One region of the Amycolatopsis sp. NPDC051716 genome, then DNA from elsewhere that is predicted to be linked to it. Evidence: riboswitches for the same ligand, from Rfam matches in the RefSeq annotation. Region 1 holds a riboswitch; the other holds the start of a gene.
The links. A riboswitch is a leader RNA that binds a small molecule or an ion and turns the genes downstream of it on or off. The one in region 1 is predicted to bind S-adenosylhomocysteine.
Positions count from the first base shown of each region.

Region 2: it holds a riboswitch for S-adenosylhomocysteine, as region 1 does, so the genes downstream of both, metH (methionine synthase) here and ahcY (adenosylhomocysteinase) in region 1, are expected to answer to the same signal.

Region 1 covers NZ_JBFAZA010000048.1:20,683-28,344, reverse strand. The annotation lists gene AB0M30_RS42180 (Ku protein) at 1-732, shown strand, start outside; gene AB0M30_RS42175 (hypothetical protein) at 846-1,055, shown strand; gene AB0M30_RS42170 (metalloregulator ArsR/SmtB family transcription factor) at 1,335-1,664, shown strand; gene AB0M30_RS42165 (cation transporter) at 1,661-2,317, shown strand; gene AB0M30_RS42160 (hypothetical protein) at 2,348-2,503, opposite strand; gene ahcY (adenosylhomocysteinase) at 2,628-4,088, opposite strand; S-adenosyl-L-homocysteine riboswitch at 4,172-4,248, opposite strand; gene AB0M30_RS42150 (GNAT family N-acetyltransferase) at 4,280-4,762, opposite strand; gene AB0M30_RS42145 (diiron oxygenase) at 4,804-5,694, opposite strand; gene AB0M30_RS42140 (TetR/AcrR family transcriptional regulator) at 5,784-6,443, shown strand; gene AB0M30_RS42135 (DNA polymerase IV) at 6,454-7,479, opposite strand; gene AB0M30_RS42130 (DUF3040 domain-containing protein) at 7,494-7,662, opposite strand, start outside.
Region 2 covers NZ_JBFAZA010000038.1:26,238-33,899, forward strand. The annotation lists gene AB0M30_RS38135 (FAD-dependent monooxygenase) at 1-690, shown strand, start outside; gene metH (methionine synthase) at 672-4,316, opposite strand; S-adenosyl-L-homocysteine riboswitch at 4,331-4,409, opposite strand; gene AB0M30_RS38145 (LLM class F420-dependent oxidoreductase) at 4,712-5,572, shown strand; gene AB0M30_RS38150 (sugar porter family MFS transporter) at 5,625-7,025, opposite strand; gene AB0M30_RS38155 (cellulose binding domain-containing protein) at 7,338-7,662, shown strand, end outside.

The sequences.
Region 1 (7,662 bases):
CGGTTCTGCACGATCGACGGCCAGGAAGTGCCGTACGCCGAGATCGCCAAGGGCTACGAGCTGCCCGACGGCGAGATGGTGGTGATCACCGACGCGGAGATGGCGGAGCTGCCGCTGACCACCCAGCGCACGATCGACGTGCTGGAGTTCGTGCCGCTCGAGTCGATCGACCCGATCCAGTACGACCGGACCTACTACCTCGAGCCGCAGAAGAACGCGGTCAAGCCGTACATCGTGCTGCGGGACGCGCTGCACAAGTCGAGCCAGGTGGCCATCGCGAAGGTCGCGGTCCGGCAGCGGGAGAGCATGGCGGTGCTGCGCGTGCACGCCGACGTGCTGGTGATGACGACGATGCTGTGGCCGGACGAGGTCCGCGAACCCGACTTCCCGTTCCTGCGCGACGACCCGCCGCAGATCCGGCCGCAGGAGCTCACCATGGCCGGGTCGCTGATCGACTCGCTGGCCGAGCCGGTGTTCGAGCCCGAGAAGTACCACGACCACTACCGCGAGGCCCTGGAAGAGATGATCGAGGCCAAGGTCGCCGGCGACGAGACGACCAAGCCGGCCGCGGTCACCGCCAAGGCCGACGTCGTCGACCTGATGGCGGCGCTGCAGGCCAGTGTGGACGCCGCGAAGAAGTCTCGTCAGTCCTCTTCGGAGGCGTCCGAAGAGGACGGCGAACCGGCGAAGAAGAAGCCGGCGGCCCGCAAGCGGGCGCCGAAGCCCGCCTGAGTCGTGTTCGGACGGGTGGTTGCGCCGACACGCCGCCCGGGTACCGTGCCCGCGTGCCACCCGGATCTACCGTGGGGTGCACGTCGTCCACGAGCGCGGAAAGGCGGCCGGTCATGGAGTGTGCTTCCTGTGGCGCCGGGATCGAGCACTGCCACGGCACGCTGGTGGTCCACCCGGACGGTGGATTCGCCGAGTGCACCGATCCGGCCTGTGCGGACGGTGACCGCGTGCGGCACGCGCTGATCGTCGACTGCCGGGGCGTCGGCGGCGGGTGCGGCTGCGCCACCGCGCCGCGGAAAACCCTGCTGCGCCACGCTTCCTGAGCCTCCCGCCAGGATCCGTCCAGGCCTTCCCGGCCGGGTTCCGCACCGGCCGGGGAGGCCTGCACGGCGTTCGGATGGCGTCAAGACGGTGACACGATCGTGTATGCAGCTGTGTACAGGGGCTGGGCGATGTGCTAACACTAACGAGGTCCTTCGGCTCTCCCTCCCCCTCGGAGCCGGAGGACCCTTTCTTTTCCGGGTTTCCCGGTGTTCCGGGTGGCGTGGCGCTGCGGTGGTGTCCGTTGTGGATAGGTCAGCCGCGGCTGTACAGTTCAGTGCATGGTGACCTGTGAGACGCGTGAGTCGGCGCTGGCCCGCATCGGGCGCGCGCTGGCGGACCCGACCCGCTGCCGGATCCTGACCTCGTTGCTCGAAGGGCCCGCCTATCCGGGACGCTTGGCCGGGGAGCTCGGGCTGAGCCGGTCCAACGTCTCGAACCACCTGTCGTGCCTGCGCGGCTGCGGGCTCGTGGTGGCCGGCTACGAAGGTCGTCAGGTGCGGTACGAGATCGCCGACGAACACCTGGCCCGTGCGCTGCGGGAACTCGTCCAGGTCGTCCTGGCGGTCGAACCGCGGGCGGCCTGCGAAGACGAAGTGGTGGCGCGATGACGCCGGAACCGGCCGCGGGGGCCTGCGCCGGCGGGTGCTGCGCGCCGCCGGGGGCCGGGCCGGATCGCCGGGTGGTGCTGGTGCGGCGGGTCCGGCTGCTGGTGGCCGCGACCATCACCTACAACGTCGTCGAGGCCGTCGTTGCCCTCACGGCCGGCGCCGCGGCTTCGTCCGGGGCGCTGATCGGCTTCGGGCTGGACTCGGTGATCGAGGTCGCGTCGGCGGCCGCGGTCGCGTGGCAGTTTTCCGGTCGCGATCCCCGCGCGCGGGAACGGCGGGCGTTGAAAGGGATCGCGATTTCCTTTTTCGCGCTCGCGATTTACGTGACGGGGGAGGCTGTCGGTGCGTTTTTAACCGGCGCTTCGCCGGAAACTTCGCGGACCGGAATCGTGCTCGCGGCCATTTCCCTCGTGGTGATGCCCATGCTGTCGGGTGCGCAGCGCCGGGCCGGGCGGGAGCTGGGCTCCGCCAGTGCGGTGGCGGATTCGCGGCAGACTTTGCTCTGCGCTTACCTTTCCGCGGTCCTGCTGGCGGGGTTGCTGCTCAACGCCCTGTTCGGCTGGTGGTGGGCCGACCCCCTCGTCTCGCTCGCGATCGCCGGGGTGGCGGTGCAGGAAGGCCGAACGGCCTGGCGCGGCCAGCATTGCTGCTGACGCGCGCCAGGCCGTGGCGGAGTTTCGAGATCAGTACCAGTGCGCCCGCCCGCCGATCCGGCGGCCGGTGCCGCCCAGGATGGCCAGCGCCACACCGGCCACCGCGAGAATGATGCCGATGGTGTACAGCACCGGGATACCGACGATGAACCCGATGATCAGGAGAATTACACCGAGAACGATCACTTGACACACTCCTTCGCACGAGACCCGGCCCGGCTCCGTGCCGTCCGGGCGGATGCGCTTCTCTCGAGGGGAGGATGGCCAGTTTCCGGATAAACCAAACTACGGCGAATGGAGCAATCTTGGATCAGTACCGATAGTGATCGAGCTTGTACGGACCTTCGACGTCGACGCCGATGTACTCGGCCTGCGCCTTCGTGAGCTTGGTGAGCTTCACGCCGAGCGCGTCGAGGTGCAGGCGGGCCACCTTTTCGTCGAGGTGCTTCGGCAGCCGGTGGACGTCGGTGGCGTACTCGCCGGGCTTGGTGAACAGCTCGATCTGCGCGATCGCCTGGTTGGTGAACGAGTTCGACATCACGAAGGACGGGTGCCCGGTCGCGTTGCCCAGGTTCATCAGCCGCCCCTCGGACAGCACGATGATCGCGTGGCCGTCCGGGAAGGTCCACTCGTGCACCTGCGGCTTGATCTCGTTCTTCACGACGCCCGGCAGCTTCGCCAGCCCGGCCATGTCGATCTCGTTGTCGAAGTGCCCGACGTTGGCGACGATCGCGTTGTGCTTCATCCGGCTCATCCGGGCGGCGGAGATGATGCCGAAGTTACCGGTGGTGGTGATGAAGATGTCGGCCGTCTCGACGACGTCGTCGAGCTCGACGACGTCCAGCCCGTCCATGGCGGCCTGCAGCGCGCAGATCGGGTCGATCTCGGTGACCGCGACCCGGGCGCCCTGGCCGCGCAGCGCCTCGACCGCGCCCTTGCCGACGTCGCCGTAGCCGCAGACGAGGACGCGCTTGCCGCCGATCATCACGTCGGTGGCCCGGTTCAGGCCGTCCACAAGGGAGTGCCGGATGCCGTACTTGTTGTCGAACTTGGACTTCGTCACCGAGTCGTTGACGTTCATCGCCGGGAAGAGCAGCTCGCCGTCCTTGGCCAGCTTGTAGAGCCGCTTGACGCCGTTGGTGGTTTCCTCGGTGACGCCGCGGATCTCCTTGGCCATGCGGGTGAAGTGGTCACCGTCGGCCGCCACGCTCGCGCGGAGGGTCTCGAGGACGATCCGGTACTCCTCCGGGTCCTCTTCGGACGGCTGCGGGACCGCGCCCGCCGCCTCGAACTCGACTCCCTTGTGGACGAGCAGCGTGGCGTCGCCGCCGTCGTCGAGAATCATGTTCGGGGACTGGCCGCCGGGGAAGGCGAAGAGCTGGTCGGTGCACCACCAGTACTCTTCGAGGGTTTCGCCCTTCCACGCGAACACCGAGGTGCCCGCCGGGGCGTCGACGGTGCCTTGCGGGCCGACGACGACCGCGGCGGCGGCCTCGTCCTGGGTGGAGAAGATGTTGCAGGACACCCAGCGCACCTGCGCGCCGAGCGCCACCAGGGTCTCGATGAGCACGGCGGTCTGCACGGTCATGTGCAGCGACCCGGCGATGCGCGCGCCCTTCAGCGGCTGCGCGGCGGCGTACTCGCGGCGGATCGCCATCAGGCCGGGCATCTCGTGCTCGGCCAGCCGCAGCTGGGTGCGGCCGGCGTCGGCCAGCGCGAGGTCGGCCACGGCGAAGTCGAGGCCATTGCGGTTCTGCAGTTTGTCACTCATGCTTCGATGCACTCCGGAGTTCGTCGGCGAAACGCTCGGGAGGCAGCACGAAGTCCTTGCGGACAACGAGAAAGGCACCTCCCGCACGGGAGGCGCCCTTGGAGTCGTGTTCCGGGCCGAGCGTGGCGGAAAGGATTCCGTCGCAGCGCCTCTCGGCCCGGAACCAGGATGGCAAAGCCGCGGCGAGGCTGTCAAGCGAGCGAGCGGGCCATGAGAACGTCGTCGACGTCGGTGTCGTCGATGCGGAACTCGCCCCGCAGCACGCCTTCCACGACGAACCCGCAGCGTTCGTAGACCCGGCGGGCGCCGGTGTTGTGACCCAGCACCCGCAGCGTCAGCTTGCGGGCGCCGCGCTCCCGCGCTTCGGCCACGGCGGCGTCGACGAGCCGGCGCGCGATGCCGAGCCGCTGCCGCCGCGGGTCGACGGCGAGCCCGCCGATCACCCGGACGTGCCGGTGGGCGGGGATGGCGAACCCTTCGGCGAGCCGGACGTACCCGGTCACCACGCCGTCCTGCTCGGCGACCAGGACGTCTTCGGGCCGGGTGTCCCCGTCGAAGAAGGGTGTGCCGGGTGGCGGCGGGGGAGCGGGGGACATGGCCGAGGTCCAGGTTCGCCGGTCGATCTCGGCGAGCGCGGCTTCGTCGCCGGTGCGGGCCGTCCTGATCGTGATCACCGGGCCATCCTGGCCGAAGCCGGCACCCCGGCGCGAAGGATTTAGAGCAGGTGCGCGCGCCGCCAGATGCCTTCGGAGCGGCCGCCGATCAGGTCCGCGTCGCGCAGGAACGGCACGATCTTCTCCGCCATCCAGCGGCGGGTCTCGTGGAAGTGCGGGTTCGCCAGCGCTGCCGCGCGGCCCTCCCGCGGGTCGATCCCGACGCTGCGGTAGATCCGCGCGTCGACCATGCTGTCGATCACGCCGAACGCCACCAGTGCGGTCCGCAGCCGGTGCCGCTGCAGGGCCGCCTTCGACAGCTTCGGGGTCTCGCGCAGCACCTCCTCCTTCGCGAACCGGACGTGCCGGGCCTCTTCGACCACGTGGATGCGGTTGACCGAGCGGATCAGCGGCTGGATGCCGTCGTCGTCCATCATCGACCGCTGGAGCCGGTCGGTGGTCTCCTCCGCGACCAGCACGCTGGCGAACATCGACGGGCCGGCGGCGGTCGCGCCGAACACCTTCGCGGCGCGGTGGACCACCTTGGGGACGCCGTACCGCGGGACGCCGAGCCGCTGCGCGGTGCGGGCGAACATCACCGAGTGCCGCGTCTCGTCGCCGATCTCGGTCATCGCGTACTGCGCGTGCTCGGTGCGCGCGTCCAGGTCGAAGACGTACCGGGCGAGCAGCTGCATCAGGACGATCTCGAACCACAGGCCGACGCTCATGATGCTGGCGATCTCGTGCTTGGACAGCTCGATCCGCTGCTCCGGCGTCAGCCTCGCCCAGAGCTCCGTGCCGTAGAGGGAGACGCGCTCGAGCGGCATGTACGCCTTGCCCTCGGCGAGCGGCGCGTCCCAGTCGATGTCGACGTGCGGGTCGTAGCTGTTCTTCGCCGAGCTCTTGAGCAGGCGAGCCGCGGTGACGTCCCGGTCCTGGGCCTCGACGCCCATGGCGGCCTCCGAAAAAAGTAGGGGGTACGCGGTGTACTAGCTACTTCGGGAGCGTACACCGCCCGGCGGCGCGTGAGTAGGCTTTCGCCGTGACCAAGGTCGACGGACGGGCGACGCGCTGGGCGGGCCAGCAGGAACGGCGGCGCGCGGAGTTCGTCGACGCCGCGCTGGCCGCCATCGCCGAGCACGGCCCGGACGTGTCCACCGAGCAGATCGCCGAACGCGCCGGCGTCGCGCGCACCCGCCTGTACCGGCACTTCGACGGCGCGGAAGACCTCCGGCGGGCGATCGCCCAGCGGGCGGCCGAGCTGGTGACGGCCGACCTGGCGCCGCTCTGGCACCCCGAAGGCTCGCCGAACGAGATGATCTCCACGGTGATCTCGACGCACCTGCGCTGGCTGACCGAGCACGCCCACCTGCACCGCTACCTGGCCCGCGCGCAGCCGGGCGCCGCGGACGACCGCCCGGACGTCCGCGGCGCGATCGCCCGCCACCTCAGCCGGCTGTTCACCGGCTACCTGACGGCGCTCGGGCTGGACCCGGCCCCGGCGGACACCATCGCGTTCGGCCTGGTCGGTTACGTCGAATCGGCGACGACCCGCTGGCTCGACCACCCGGGCGCGCTGAGCCTGCCCCAGCTGACCGCGCAGCTCACCGGCACGATCTGGGCGATGCTGGACCACACCCTGCGAGCGGGCGGCGTCGAGCTGGACCCGGACCGGCCGCTGCCGCTGCCGGACGGGCTGTAGATCCGGAGAGCTAGTCCTCGCGGGGGAATTCGGCCCGCACGCCCAGCAGCCGGACCGCCCGGGTCAGCTCGAACATCCCGAGCACCTCCCGCGCCGCTCGGTCGAGCGCGGCCGCGTCCGACGTCGGTTCCGGCAGCGTGATGCTGTGCGTGTGGGTCAGGAACGGCACGAACCGCACCTTGACCGCCACCCGCGCCGCCGGGCGGCCCTCGTCGAGGACGTCCTGGGCGACGCGCTGGGCCAGCGCCGTGACCTCGGCTGCCATCTCGGCCGGGTCCGTCAGGTCGCGCTGGAACGTTGTTTCGCGGCTGCGGGAGCGGGCCACCCACGGGGTCGCGCTCACCTCGGCGTCGCTGATGCCGCCGCCGAGCAGCCGCAGCCACGGGCCGGTCTTCGGGCCGAACCGCGCGGCGAGCTCCGCCGGGTCGGCCCCGGCCAGGTCCAGGACCGTGGTGATGCCCAGCTCGGCAAGCTTCTTCGCCGTCTTGCCGCCGATGCCCCACAGCGCGTCGGTCGGGCGGGTGGCCATCACCTCCCACCAGTTCTCCCGCGTCAGCCGGTAGATCCCGCCCGGCTTGCCGAACCCGGTGGCCAGCTTGGCCCGCAGCTTGTTGTCCCCGATCCCGACCGCGCACGACAGGCCCGTCTCGCGCGCCACCGCCTCCTTGATCGCGGCGGCCAGCGCCTCGGGGTCGGCCGTCTCCGCGCCGACGAACGCCTCGTCCCAGCCCAGCACCTCGACCACGACCGGCAGCTCGCGGACCGCGGCCATCACACGCGCCGACACCTCGAGGTAGGCGTCCGGGTCACTGGGCAGGAAGACGGCGTCCGGGCAGCGCTTGGCGGCGATCCGCAGCGGCATGCCGGACTGGACGCCGAACTCGCGGGCCTCGTACGACGCCGTCGCGACGACCGCGCGCTCGGCGGGGTCGCCGTTGCCGCCGACCACGACGGGCTTCCCGCGCAGCTCCGGGTGGCGGGCGATCTCGACCGCGGCGATGAACTGGTCGAGGTCGACGTGCAGGACCCACTTCACCCGCCCAGTCTGCCTCAGATCCGGTGCCGCGCCACGTGGGTCCAGACGGTGGCGGTGAGCGCGATGATCCCGCACAGCGTCACGCCCGGGTCGGGCAGTACCAAGCCCAAGACCAGCAGCGTCACGGCGGTGATATCGAAGAAGATCAGGACGGCGCTCCGGAGCCCGCGCGACTTCGGGCGC
Region 2 (7,662 bases), on a different contig from region 1:
TCGAACGTCCGGCGGCTGGCGTTCGGCCCGGAGCGCGGCTACGTCCGGTACCTCGGCTACCACTACGCCCTGGCCGAGCTCGGCGAAGACATCGCCGACGGCGACGCGGTGATGTACAACGAGCCGGGCCGGATGGCCGCGGTCGGCGGTCCGAAGGCGTCGGCGTTCTTCGTGTTCGCCTCGCCCGAGCTGGACTACGACCGCACCGACACCGGCCGGCAGCGGCAGCTGCTGATGGACGCCTACCGGGGCGGCGGCTGGCGGCTGCCCGAGCTGACGGCCAGGATTCCGCAGGCCCGGGAGTTCTACCTGGACTCGCTCAGCCGCGTCACGATCGACCACTACGCCCGCGGCCGGGTCGTGCTGCTCGGCGACGCGGCCTACGGCAACACCCTCGGCGGCTTCGGGACCGGCCTGGCGGTCGTCGGCGCGTACGTGCTCGCCGGGGAACTGCTCGAAGCCGGCGGCGACCACCGGGTCGCCTTCGCCCGCTACGAGCAGCTGATGCGGGACTACGCGAAGGTCTCGCAACGCGGCAGCGCGGGCCCGTTCCTCGCGCCGCCGTCCCGGCTCCGGATCAAGCTGCGGGACCGGACGTTCAAGTCCCGCTTCCTGCTCGGCCTGATGCTCAAGGCGACCGACAGGTTCGCCACGGACATCGAGCTGCCGGACTACGCCCCGGGCTCGTAAGCCAGGTTCGGCCGCAGCCACTGCTCGACCTCGGCGATCTCGACACCCTTGCGGCGGGCGTAGTCCTCGACCTGGTCGCGGCCGAGCCGGCCGACGGTGAAGTAGCGGGAGTCCGGGTGGGCGAAGATCAGCCCGGACACGCTCGCCGCCGGCGTCATCGCGTACGACTCGGTCAGGGCCATGCCCAGCTCGTCCGCCTCCAGCAGCTCGAACAGCTCGCGCTTCTGGCTGTGGTCGGGGCTGGCCGGGTAGCCGAGCGCCGGGCGGATGCCGCGGAACCGCTCCGCGTGCAGGTCTTCCAGCTCCGGCTGCGCGTCCGGCTCGAACCAGTCGCGGCGGGCCCGCAGGTGGATGTGCTCGGCGAACGCTTCGGCGAGCCGGTCGGCCAGCGCCTTGACCATGATCGCGCGGTAGTCGTCCTGCTCGGCTTCGAACCGCTTGGCCAGCGCCTCGGCGCCGTGGATGGCCACCGCGAAGCCGCCGAGGTGGTCGCCGACCGGCGCGATGTAGTCGGCCAGGCAGCGGTTCGCGCGGTCGGCGGGCTTCTCCGTCTGCTGCCGCAGCATCGGGAACCTGACGTGCGCGTACTCGCCGTCGAGCAGGATGTCGTCGCCTTCGCTGTGCGCCGGCCAGAACGCGTACGCGCCCTTCGCGGTGAAACCGCCGTCGGCGATGATCTGGTCGAGCAGGGTGTTCGCGTCGTCGAACAGCTCGCGGGCGACCGGCTGGTCCAGGATGGCCGGGTACTTGCCCTTGAGCTCCCAGGCCAGGAACAGGAACTGCCAGTCGACCATCTCCCGCAGTTCCGCGATGCTCGGCTCGAGCACGCGGACGCCGGTGAACTCCGGCGTCGGCAGCCCGTCGAACGCGACCTTCTCGGGGTTCGCGCGGGCCTGCTCGAGGGTGAGCAGCGGGCGGCGCTGCTTGCTCGCGTGCTGCTCGCGCAGCACCTCCTGGTCGGCCCGGTTCTTCTCGGCCAGCACGACCGAACGGTCCGCGTCGAGCAGGTCCGACACCACGCCGACCACGCGCGACGCGTCGAGCACGTGCACGGTGACGTTGTCGTAGGCCGGGGCGATCTTGACCGCGGTGTGCTGGCGGGACGTCGTCGCGCCGCCGATGAGCAGCGGCAGCTTCAGGCCGCGCCGCTGCATCTCGGTGGCGACCGCGACCATCTCGTCCAGCGACGGCGTGATCAGGCCGGAGAGCCCGACGGCGTCGGCGCCTTCGGTCACCGCGGTGTCGAGGATCTTGGCCGCCGGCACCATCACGCCGAGGTCGATCACCTCGTAGTTGTTGCAGCCGAGCACGACGCCGACGATGTTCTTGCCGATGTCGTGGACGTCGCCCTTGACCGTGGCGAGCACGATCTTGCCCTGGCCACCGGTGGAGGCCAGGCGGCCTTCCTGGCGCGCCTTCTCCTTCTCCGCCTCCATGAAGGGCTCGAGGTAGGCGACGGACCGCTTCATCACGCGCGCGCTCTTGACCACCTGCGGCAGGAACATCTTGCCGGAGCCGAACAGGTCGCCGACGATCTTCATGCCGTCCATCAGCGGGCCCTCGATGACCTCGAGGGGCCGCGCCATCTGCTGCCGCGCCTCTTCGGTGTCGTCTTCGATGTAGTCGACGATCCCGTGCACCAGCGCGTGGGACAGCCGTTCACCGACCGTGCCTTCGCGCCAGGAGAGGTCGATGACGCGCTTGGTGCCGCTGCCCTTGACGTTCTCCGCGAAGCTGACGAGGCGGTCGGTGGCGTCTTCGCGCCGGTCGAAGAGCACGTCCTCGACCAGCTCGAGGAGGTCCTTCGGGATGTCTTCGTAGACGGCGAGCTGGCCGGCGTTGACGATGCCCATGTCGAGGCCGGCCTGGACGGCGTAGAAGAGGAACGCCGAGTGCATGGCCTCGCGCACGACGTCGTTGCCGCGGAAGGAGAACGACAGGTTCGAGATGCCGCCGCTGGTCCGCGCGCCGGGGCAGCGCTCCTTGATCCGGGGCAGCGCCTCGATGAAGGCCTTCGCGTAGCCGTTGTGCTCGGAGATGCCGGTGGCGACGGCGAGGACGTTGGGGTCGAAGATGATGTCCTCGCCCGCGAAGCCCGCCTTCTCCGTCAGCAGGTCGTACGCGCGGCCGCAGATCTCCACCTTGCGGTCGGCGGTGTCGGCCTGGCCCTGTTCGTCGAAGGCCATCACGACGACGCCGGCGCCGTAGTTCCGGATCGTGCGGGCCTGGGCGAGGAACGGCTCCTCGCCCTCCTTGAGGCTGATCGAGTTGACCACGCCCTTGCCCTGAAGGCAGCGCAGCCCGGCCTCGAGCACGGTCCACTTGGAGCTGTCGACCATCACCGGGATCCGGGCCACCTCGGGCTCGGTGGCGATCAGGTTGAGGAAGGTCGTCATCGCCTGCTCGGATTCGAGCAGGTCGGCGTCCATGTTGACGTCGAGCAGGTTGGCCCCGCCGCGGACCTGCTCCAGCGCGACGTCGACGGCGCCCTGGTGGTCGCCGGATTCGATGAGCCGCCGGAACCGCTTGGAGCCGGTGACGTTGGTGCGCTCGCCGATCATCACGAACCCGGTGTCGGCACCGATGGCGAACGGCTCGAGCCCGCTGAAGCGCATGTGCGTGCGCGGCGCCGGCACCTCCCGCGGGCTGAGGCCCTTCGCCGCGGCCGCGATCTTCCCGATGTGCGCCGGTGTCGTGCCGCAGCAGCCGCCGACCACGTTGACCAGGCCGTCCCGCACGAACCCGCCGAGCAGCCCCGCCGTCTCCTCCGGCGTCTCGTCGTAGCCGCCGAACGAGTTCGGCAGGCCGGCGTTGGGGTGACAGGCGACGTAGGTGTCGGCGAGCCGGGAGAGCTCCTCGACGTGCGGGCGCGCCTCCGCCGCCCCCAGCGCGCAGTTGACCCCCACGACCAGCGGTTTCGCGTGCTCGATCGAGCTCCAGAACGCCTCGACGGTCTGCCCCGACAGCGTCCGCCCGCTCAGGTCGACGATGGTGACGGAGATCCACAGCGGCAGGTGCGGGGCGACCTCGCGCGCGGCGGCGACCGCGGCCTTGCAGTTCAGCGTGTCGAAGATCGTCTCGATCAGCAGCAGGTCGACGCCGCCTTCGGCGAGCCCGGCGATCTGCTCGGCGTAGGTGGCTTTGACCTGCTCGAACGTGACGGCCCGGTACGCCGGGTCTTCGACCTTGGGCGACAGGCTGAGCGTGACGTTGAGCGGGCCGATCGAGCCGGCGACGAACTTGCCGCCCACTTCGTCGGCGGCCTGGCGGGCCAGCTGCGCGCCGCGGACGTTCATCTCGTGGACGTGGGCCTGCAGGCCGTAGTCGGCCTGGCCGATGCCGGTCGCGGTGAAGGTGTTGGTCGTGGTGATGTCCGCGCCCGCGGCCAGGTACTGGCGGTGGACGTCGAGGATGACGTCCGGGCGGGTGAGGTTCAGCAGGTCGGGGTCGCCGGTGACGTCGTGGGTGTGGTCGCCGAAGCGGTCGCCGCGGTAGTCGGCCGGGGTCAGCCCGGCGCCCTGCAGCATGGTGCCCCAGGCGCCGTCCAAGACGGCCACGCGCTGATCGAGCAGCTCGCGCAGGCGTGCGGTCGCGTCGAACGCCGTGGACTCGTGCGGGGTGTTCACCGGCAGCCTCCCTCGATCGGGAGGCGCCCTTGGTTGGTCATTCCCGGCCGAGCGTGGCGGACCCCGTGGTCCGTTGCAGCGCCTCTCGGCCTGTGGTCCACGGTATCGGAACCGGGCCCGCGCACGCCATCCCGCCCCGCCGGCGCGTCCACGGACTGGGACGCTGTCTGTCCACAAAGGAATGTACCGGCCACGCTGCCTCCTCGTCGCGATCGGTTCGGATCCGTCCACCATGCCGCACCCGGCAGGCGGCACTCTGCTCCCTGCCTGCTTACCCGGGCCGCTTCCACCATCGTTCGATCGGCGCACAATGTTACTCTCCGCGGTTGTCGTCATCACTTTTCGTACTGCCGAGCCGGCTTGAAAACTGAAACACGTTCTAATAAGCTCCCCCGGTGGACTACGGAACAGTGCTGTTCACCAGCGACCGGGGGATCACCCCGGCGGCCGCGGCGCGGGCCGCGGAAGCCGCGGGGTTCTCGACCTTCTACGTCCCCGAACACACCCACATCCCGGTGAAGCGCGAGTCACCGCACCCGCGCACCGGGGACGCGTCGCTGCCCGACGACCGCTACAGCCGCACGCTCGACCCGTGGGTCGCGCTGGCGACGGCGGCCTCGGTCACTTCGCGCATCCGGCTCTCGACCGCCGTGGCCCTGCCGGTCGAGAGCGACCCGATCACCCTCGCCAAGACGATCGCCAGCCTCGACCACCTCTCCGGCGGCCGGGTCACCCTCGGCGCCGGCTTCGGCTGGAACGTCGACGAGCTGACCGACCACGGCGTGCCCGGGAACCGCCGCCGCACCGCGCTGCGCGAGTACCTCGAGGCGATGAGTGCACTGTGGACGCAGGAGGAAGCCGCCTACGCCGGGGAGTTCGTCTCCTTCGGACCGAGCTGGGCGTGGCCGAAGCCGGTCCAGGCACACATCCCGGTGCTGCTCGGCGCGGGCCCGACCGAGAAGACGTTCCGCTGGATCGCCCGCCACGCGGACGGCTGGCTCACCACGCCGGCCGACACCGACCTGGACGGGCACGTGACGCTGCTCAAGGAAATCTGGGGCGCCGAAGGGCGCGAAGGTGCTCCGCTGATCTGCGCGCTCGGCGAGCGGCCGGACCCGGAACGCCTGGCGCACCTGGATTCCCTGGGCGTGACCGAGACGATCTTCGGCCTTCCCGACCGCGCGCCGGACGAGGTCGAAGCCTGGATCGGGCGGCTGGCGGGCAAGCTCGGCCTCGCCGCCGTGCCCGCGCACTGAACCGGCGGGACACGGACGAATCCGTGCCCCGCCGGTGTTCGACCCCCCGGGGTCAGCTCTTGGCCGCGACGCCCTGACGGGCCCGCAGGTCGAGTTCGATCTGTTCCAGGCTGCGGCCCTTGGTCTCCGGGACCAGCCACTTGGTGAGCACGAACAGCACCACGTTCACCCCGGCGAACAGGAACATCGAGCCGCCGATGCCGAGGGACTTCGGGTCGGAGATGATCGGGAACACCGCGCTCACGATGCCCGTCGCCGCCCACAGGACCACGCTGCTGACGCCCATGCCGGTGGCCCGGTACTTCAGCGGGAACACCTCGGACATCATCACCCAGACGACCGCGCCCCAGCCCAGCTCGTACCCGACCAGGTAGAGCACCATCATCACCAGCATCAGCAGGCCGCGCGTGCCGGTGTCGTGGACGTTCAGCACGACCAGGCCGGCCGCCACCAGCGTGACCACCATGATGACGTTGCCGATGAGCAGCAGCGGCTTGCGGCCCCAGCGGTCCACCACGAACACGACCCACGCGGTGAACAGGAACTTCGTCACGCCCAGCAGCACGCCGGACAGCAGCGCCGCCTGGGTGGCGAAGCCGAGCCCGATGAGCATCGTCGGGAAGTAGGCGTTGATCGCGTTGACGCCGCTGAACTGCTGGCCGATCGCGAGCAGCAGCGCGACGACGATCATCGGCCGCACGAAGCCGGAGAACAGGTCGCGGATGCGCGGCTTCTCCTCGGTGTCGAGCCGGATGACCTCGTGGATGGTCGCGATCTCTTCGTCCAGGTTCACGCTGCTGCCGTGCGCGCTGGCCAGGACCCGCCGCGCCTCGTCCTCCTGGCCGTTCTTGACCAGCCAGCGCGGCGTCTCCGGCAGGAACACCAGCCCGATGAGCAGGATCACCGCCGGCACGATCGCGCCGGCGAACATCCACCGCCACGCCGAGATCGGCCCGAGCCAGTAGCTGACCAGGAACGCGATCAGGATGCCCAGGACGATGAAGATCTGGTTGAGCGCCCCCATCGCGCCCCGCCACTTCGCCGGGGCCAGTTCGGACAGGTAGGTCGGGACGGTCGACGAGGAAAGCCCGATGCCCAGCCCGATGATCAGGCGCGAGAGCACCAGCAGCACGAACGTCGGCGAGAAGCTCGCCGCCAGCGTGCCCACGATGACGATGCCCGCGGCGACCATGATCGTGCGGCGCCGGCCGAGGGCTTCGTTGGTGCGGCTGGACAACAGCGCGCCGACGATCGCACCGACCGACAGGCTGGCGGTGATCACGCCCTTGTCCCAGCTGGTCAGCGCCCACAGTTTCCCGATGAACGGGAGCACCCCGGAGATCACGCCGAGGTCGTAGCCGAAGAGGATGCCGCCGAGCGCGCCGAAGAAGTACAACGTTGTTCGGCCGATGTGCCGCGCCGATGCTGTCTGTGTACTTGACTGATCGGTCATTGCCGGGTCGCCTCTTTCTTGAGTGCAGTCGAGCGTAGGTCCAGTCCAGCCAGCGGCCACCACACTCACACGCCGGAAAATGGCGGGCAAGAAGATCCGCGATAACAATTCAGACACCTGATCGTCATTCACGTATGTGATTCCGGCAAAAGCGGCACCCACCGGACGCGAAGCCGGGTCCCACTCCGTCTCTGATCCACTGTGGACAGTGTGGATCGCCGAAATCGTCGAACGCTTTACAACGCTCCGAACACTGGTTTACCGTCCCTCTGGAAGCGCTCCCAGAATGTGGAGGCAGAGGTGCACAACGTCGTGCCAGAAACTCATTCCCCCGTCGGGTTCCGGTCAGCGAGACGGCTGCTCGCCAGTGCGCTCGCCGTTCTCGTGCCCGCCGTCGTCGCGGTCACCGCCGGCGCACCGGCCTCCCCCGCCGCGCCGGCGGCCGCCACCACGACGTGGCGCAACGCCGAGATCGCCGGCGGCGGGTTCGTCCCCGGGATCGTCTTCAACCAGACCGAACCCGGGCTGGTCTACGCCCGCACCGACATCGGCGGGGCGTACCGGTGGAACACCGCCACCGGCCGCTGGCTGCCGCTGCTGGACTCGGTCGGCTGGACCGACTGGGGGCACAACGGCG